Regions from separate parts of the Bradyrhizobium septentrionale genome, predicted to be linked through region 2. Evidence: riboswitches for the same ligand, from Rfam matches in the RefSeq annotation. Region 2 holds a riboswitch; the other holds the start of a gene.
What was found. Region 2 has a riboswitch for S-adenosylmethionine ahead of metX (homoserine O-acetyltransferase MetX). Riboswitches for the same ligand answer to the same signal wherever they lie in the genome.

Region 1: it holds a riboswitch for S-adenosylmethionine, as region 2 does, so the genes downstream of both, HAP48_RS19165 (O-succinylhomoserine sulfhydrylase) here and metX (homoserine O-acetyltransferase MetX) in region 2, are expected to answer to the same signal.

The regions. Positions count from the first base shown of each region.
Region 1 covers NZ_CP088285.1:3,689,940-3,693,344, forward strand. Annotated here, with positions in the region: gene HAP48_RS19160 (ISAs1 family transposase) at 1-641, shown strand, start outside; gene HAP48_RS19165 (O-succinylhomoserine sulfhydrylase) at 697-1,890, opposite strand; SAM riboswitch at 1,966-2,045, opposite strand; gene HAP48_RS19170 (2'-deoxycytidine 5'-triphosphate deaminase) at 2,168-3,274, shown strand.
Region 2 covers NZ_CP088285.1:1,705,651-1,709,055, forward strand. Annotated here, with positions in the region: gene metW (methionine biosynthesis protein MetW) at 1-552, opposite strand, end outside; gene metX (homoserine O-acetyltransferase MetX) at 549-1,757, opposite strand; SAM riboswitch at 1,843-1,922, opposite strand; gene HAP48_RS10030 (chorismate mutase) at 2,097-2,960, shown strand; gene hisC (histidinol-phosphate transaminase) at 2,997-3,405, shown strand, end outside.

The DNA.
Region 1 (3,405 bases), 2.0 Mb from region 2:
CGGCCGAGAACGAGATTGAGGCCGCCCTGAAGGTGATCGCGCTGATTGATCTGACTGACAAGATCGTCACGGCCGACGCGCTGCATTGCCATCGCCGGATGGCCGAGGCGGTCGTCGAACAGAATGCGGACTATGTGCTGGCGCTGAAAGGCAACCGTGGTCACTGGCACAAGGAAGCCGAGAGCCTGCTGGCACGAGCGCCCTCGCCACCGGTTGTCGAGCAGACGGAACGCGGTCATGGCCGCGACGAATGGCGGAAAGCTGAGGTGGTGCCGGTCGAGACCGCGCTGATGCCCGGCCATGCCGCCATCATCCGGATCACTTCCCGGCGTGATCGGTCCGAGCCGCTGACGCGCTTGTTCATGACCTCGCGCGTGTTCTCGCCGCAGCAGGCCCTCGACATCACGCGAGCCCATTGGCAGGTCGAGAACGGCCTGCACTGGATGCTTGATGTTCATCTCGCCGAGGATATGAACCGAGCTCGCAAGGACCACGCACCTGCCAACATCGCCATCCTCAAGCGAATCGCAAAAAATATCCTGCAGATGACCGACCCGCCGAAGGTCCCTATCAGCCACCGCATCAAAAAATGCGCATGGAACGACGACTACCTCCTCAAAGCCCTGGCCCATATGCGATAGCCCTGCCCGCAAGCGGGAGAGGGGGCGCAGTCTCGTTGGGGCTTCTATCCCGGCCTCAGACCTGCTCCAGCGCCCGCACAAAATCCTCGATCAAATCGTCGGGATGCTCCAGCCCGGCCGAGAAGCGAATAAAACCTTCGCTGATGCCGAGCTCGGCGCGGGCCTCCGGCGCCAGGCGCTGATGCGTCGTGGTCGCGGGATGCGTCACCAGGCTCTTGGCGTCGCCGAGATTGTTGGAGATGCGCGAGATCGTCAGCGCGTTGAGGCAGCGGAAGGCGCCGGCCTTGCCGTCCTTCACCTCGAAGCCGACCAGCGTCGAGCCGGCGCCCATCTGCTTCTTCACCGTCTCGGCCTGCGGATGATCGGCGCGGCCGGGATAGACCAGCCGGGTGATCTTCGGATGCTGCGCCAGCGCTTCGGCGATCTTCGCCGCGTTTTCGGTCTGGGCGCGGACCCGGACGGCGAGCGTCTCGAGACCCTTCAGCAGCACCCAGGCGTTGAACGGCGACAGCGACGGACCGGTCTGGCGCATGAAATTATGGATGTGCTCGGCGATGAAGGATTCCGACGACAGGATGATGCCGCCGAGGCAGCGGCCCTGACCATCGATATGCTTGGTCGCGGAATAGACCACGACGTCGGCGCCAAGCGACAGCGGGCTCTGCCAGATCGGCGTCGCGAACACATTGTCGACGATCAGCCGCGCGCCGCCGCTATGCGCGATTTTGGCGATCGCCGCGATATCGAGCACGTCGAGCGTCGGATTGGTCGGGCTCTCCAGGAAGAAGGTCTTGGTGTTCGGCCGCAATGCGCGCTGCCACTGGTCGAGATCGAGGCCGTCGACCAGCGTCGTCTCGATGCCGTAGCGCGGCAGCAGGTCCTGCACGACGTAGAGGCAGGAGCCGAACAGCGCCTTCGACGCCACCACATGATCGCCGGCCTTCAGCGGCGCGAGGATCGCGGTGGTCACCGCGGCCATGCCGGTCGCGGTCGAGCGCGCGGCTTCCGCGCCCTCGAGCTCGATCATGCGGCGCTCGAACATCGCAATGGTCGGATTGGAATAGCGCGAATAGATGAACCCGGGGTCCTGGCCCTTGAAACGCGCCTCGCATTGCTCGGCGCTGTCGTAGACGTAGCCCTGGGTGAGAAACAGCCCTTCCGACGTCTCCCCGAATTGCGAGCGCAGCGTGCCGCCATGGACGAGGCGGGTTTCGGGACGGAAGCGGGCGGTAGCGTTGGATTCAGACATGTGACCTCCGAGGTGGCCAATTCAAAGAAAATGGCCACAAAAAAAACCGGCCTGGAGAAACCTCCACAAGCCGGGATCACACTGTCCCCGGCCTGTTTAGCGACTTATTTAACGTGGCTGCAAGCCGGCCGGCTCAAATCACCACGGGATAAGTGCAGCTGATATTCCCTCGCGCCCTTTCCGTCAAGACGGTCATCGGATAACCCGTAAAAGCCCATATATTGGGGCTTGATGGCCGCTCAGAGGTTGATTTTGGGCCATCCCGAGGGACCGTGCCGTGTCGTTCACGCTGGAAGAAGAATCCAACGGAATTCTGCCCGACCGCATGATCGCGGAGATGGCGGAGGCCGGCCTCATTCTGCCCGCCTACGACTTTGTCGAGAGCCAGATCCAGCCGGCGAGCCTCGATCTCCGGCTCGGCGACATCGCCTACCGCGTCCGCGCCAGCTTCCTGCCGGGGCCCGGTGCCACCGTCGCCGAGCGGATCGACCAGCTGAAGCTGCACGAGATCGATCTCTCCGACGGCGCGGTGCTGGAGACCAATTGCGTCTACATCGTCCCGCTGCTGGAGAGCCTGGCGCTGCCGCCGGAGATCGTGGCGGCCGCAAACCCGAAGAGCTCGACTGGACGGCTCGACGTCTTCACCCGCGTGATCGCCGACGGCACCCGCCGCTTCGACATGATCGGTGCCGGCTATCATGGCCCGCTCTATGCCGAGATCAGCCCGAAGACGTTTCCCGTGCTGCTGCGCGAGGGCTCGCGTCTCAGCCAGGTGCGTTTCCGGATCGGCGAGGCGACCCTGACGGCCGACGAACTCGACGCGCTGCACGCCGCTGAACGGCTGGTCGACGCCGACAATGCCGATCTCACCCATGGCGTTGCGCTCTCGGTCGATCTCTCCGGCGCGAGCTCGGGCGGCTTTGTCGGCTATCGCGCCAAGCGCCACACCGGCGTCGTCGATGTCGATCGCCGCGGCGGCTATTCGGTCGACGAGTTCTGGGAGCCGATCAAGGCGCGGTCCGACGGCAGCCTCATCCTCGACCCTGGTGAGTTCTACATCCTGGCTTCGAAAGAGGCCGTGCAGGTGCCGCCGGACTACGCCGCGGAGATGGTGCCGTTCGATCCGCTGGTCGGCGAATTCCGCGTCCACTATGCCGGCTTCTTCGATCCCGGCTTCGGCTATGCCGGTGCCGGCGGCAAGGGCGCGCGCGCCGTGCTGGAAGTGCGCTCGCGCGAGGTGCCGTTCATTCTCGAGCATGGCCAGATCGTCGGCCGTCTCGTCTATGAACGCATGCTCGAGCGTCCCGATGCGCTCTACGGCCAGCGCATCGGCTCGAACTACCAGGCGCAGGGCCTGAAGCTCTCCAAGCATTTTCGCGTGTAGCGGAATTCCTCCGCTGTCATTCCCCGCGAAAGCGGGGAATCCAGTACGCCGCGGCCTTTCGATCGACAACGACCGTCTCTGGAATACTGGATCGCCCGATCGAGTCGGGCGATGACACCGCGCTTAGGTTT
Region 2 (3,405 bases):
CGCACGCTCCATCTTGACGTTGATCTCGTCGCAGAGCTGCACGAAATCCTTGATGGTGCAGAAATGGATGTTTGATGTGTCGTACCAGCTGGCCGGCAAATTCTCGGTGCGTGGCATGTGGCCGCCGATCAGAAGCTGCAGCCGCATCTTCCAGAAGCCGAAATTCGGGAATGAGACGATTGCGCGCTGGCCGATGCGCAACAGATTCTCCAGCACCACCTTCGGCTGCCGCGTCGCCTGCAGCGTTTGCGACAGGATCACGTAGTCGAACGCGTCATCGGGGTAGTTGACGAGGTCGGTGTCGGCGTCGCCCTGCACCACCGCGAGCCCCTTGGCGACGCAGCCATTGACACCCTCGCGCGACAGCTCGATGCCGCGGCCGTCGATGCCGCGGCTCTCCAGCAGCTGCAGCAATTCGCCGTCGCCGCAGCCGACATCGAGCACGCGCGAGCCCGGCCGCACCATGTCGGCGACCAGCAGATGGTCGGTGCGATAGCTGCCGGTTCGCTCGGGCGCGACGCCCGGCAACGGCAATGTCTGCTGCATGCTCATGATTGGCCGCCGCCGCCGTTCAGTCCGCGCGCCTTGCCTGCGGCCTGCAGGAAGGCGCGGGAGATCTCCAGGAATTCGGGCACGTCGAGCAGGAAGGCGTCATGGCCGCGATCGGTTTCGATCTCGGCGAACGACACCCGCGCGCTCGACGCATTCAGCGCGTGCACCAGCGCACGCGATTCCGAGGTCGGAAACAGCCAGTCGCTGGTGAACGACACCACGCAGAACCGAGTCTTGATGCCGGCGAACGCCTTCGCCAGCACGCCGTCATGGTCGCCGGCGATGTCGAAATAGTCCATCGCGCGGGTTAGATAGAGATAGGAGTTGGCGTCGAAGCGCTCGACAAAGGACGAGCCCTGGTAGCGCAGATAGCTCTCGACCTGGAAATCCGCATCGAACGAGAAGGTCGGCAGTTCGCGGTCCTGCATCCGCCGCCCGAACTTGCGGTGCAGCGCGGCGTCCGACAGATAGGTGATGTGCGCGGCCATCCGCGCCACCGCCAATCCGCGATGCGGATGGGTGTCCTCGTCGACATAGCGGCCGCCGCGCCAGTCCGGATCGGCCATCACGGCCTGGCGGCCGAGCTCGTGGAACGCGATGTTCTGCGCCGAGTGGCGCGTCGAGCAGGCGATCGCGAGCGTCGAGAACACGCGGTCGGGATAGGCTGCGGTCCATTGCAGCACCTGCATGCCGCCCATAGAGCCGCCGACCACGCAGAACAGCGTGGCGATGCCGAGCCGATCGATCAGCATCGCCTGCGCACGCACCATGTCGGGGATCGTGATGATCGGGAAATCCAGCCCCCACACCTTGCCGGTCGCAGGATTCAGCGACGCCGGCCCGGTCGAGCCCATGCAGCCGCCGATCACGTTGGAGCAGATGATGAAGTATTTTTCGGGATCGATCGGCTTGCCGGCGCCGACCATGGTGTCCCACCAGCCGGGCTTGCCGGTGACCGGATGGGTGTTGTTGACGTGCTGATCGCCGGTCAGCGCGTGGCAAACCAGGATCGCATTGGAGCGGTCGGCATTGAGCTCGCCATAGGTCTGGTAGGCGATCTGGAATGGCGCGAGATCGATGCCGCAATCGAGCTTCAGCGGCTGGTCCATCCCAAACTTCGCCAGCAATGACGACGGATGATCGGCCTCATGGGCGCGATCATCGCTCTGGGTTTGTGGGCTCGATATCGGACGCACATTGCTCATCTAGGCGACCCTGCCTCCGCGCGGGAGGGCTCCACGGACCTCAGGCCAATAAAAAACCCGGCCTGAACAAAGGTTCGGCCGGGAGCTGATAAGGTCCCCGGCCTGTTTAGCGAGTTGTTTAACGTGGCTGCAAGCCGGCCGGCTCAAATGACCACGGGACGCAGGGAAGGTAGTCCCCGGCTCCCCCGCCGTCAAGGCAGCCAAATCCCCGCCCAATTGGTTAACCGAATGCGCAAGGCACGCCTGCGACGTTTCTCTTTGCTTTCGGTGGCTGTCTTTTCTAATCAGGGACCCTGTCTGACGCGGCATCGGGCCGTGCGGACGACAAGGTCTTAGAGCATGTCCAAGCCACCCCCGTCGCCGCCCTCGCTGCAGGAGCTGCGCAAGGAGATCGATGCGATCGACGAGCAGGTTCACCGCCTGTTGATGGCGCGCGGCGACATCATCGACCGCCTGATCCAGGTCAAGAAGACCCAGGAGGTCGGCTCGGCGTTCCGTCCGGCGCGCGAGGCCAGCATGATGCGCGAGCTGGTGCAGCGCCATCGCGGCATCCTGCCGCTCGACACCATCGAGAGCATCTGGCGCGTCATCATCTCGACCTTCACTTATGTTCAGGCGCCGTTCGCGGTGCATGCCGATGTTTCCGTCGGCGAGTCCGCCATGCGCGACTCGGCGCGGTTTCACTTCGGCTTCGTGGTGCCCTACGTCTCGCATTTCAGCGCGCAGGCCGCGGTCGAAGCGGTGGCGAAATCGAAGGGCGACCTCGCACTGGTCTCGGCGATCGCGAGCCGCACGCCATGGTGGAACGCGCTGGAAGCCGATGGCGCGCCGAAGATCATCGCACGGCTGCCGTTCCTCGAACGCGCCGATCATCCGGCCGCGCTGCCGGTGTTCGTGATCTCGCGGGTCGCCGACGACGCCATGGTGACCGAGGTCGAGATGTGGAGCGTGCGCGTCTCCGGCTGGAACGCCGATGTCGCACGCGCTTTGGCGCCGCTCGCCGAGATCGTCGCGGTCCCCGACACCGCCTTCGACGGCGCGGCGCTGCTGGTCTCGGTCGCCGGGCAAGACCTTAAGAACAAGGGGTTCGAGAAGATCAAGTTCGCGCTGATCGAGGCCGGCGCCTCGGTCCGCTCTTCGGCCCTCGTCGGCAGCCACGCAACGCGCTATACGGTGCCCACTAACGGGTCGGCCAGGACCTGAAGTAAGAGCTAGCCGCCTGTAGATCCGGAGTTGATGATGTCCCGCCCCGTGCCGAACCCCGGCATTCTCGATATTGCGCCCTATACGCCCGGCAAGAGCCCGGTGCCGGAACCGGGCCGCAAGGTGTTCAAGCTGTCCGCCAACGAGACGCCGTTCGGGCCGTCGCCGAAGGCGATCGCGGCCTACAAGCAGGCGGCCGACCATCTCGAGGACTATCCGGAGGGCACCTCGCGCGTGCTGCGCGAGGCGATCGGCCGCGCCTATGGCCTCGATCCTGACCGCATCATCTGCGGCGCCGGCTCCGACGAGATCCTCAATCTGCTGGCGCACACCTATCTCGCCCCCGGCGACGAGGCGATCTCGACCACCCATGGCTTCCTGGTCTACCCGATCGCCACCATGGCGAACGGCGCCAGGAACGTGATCGCGGCCGAGACCAATTTCA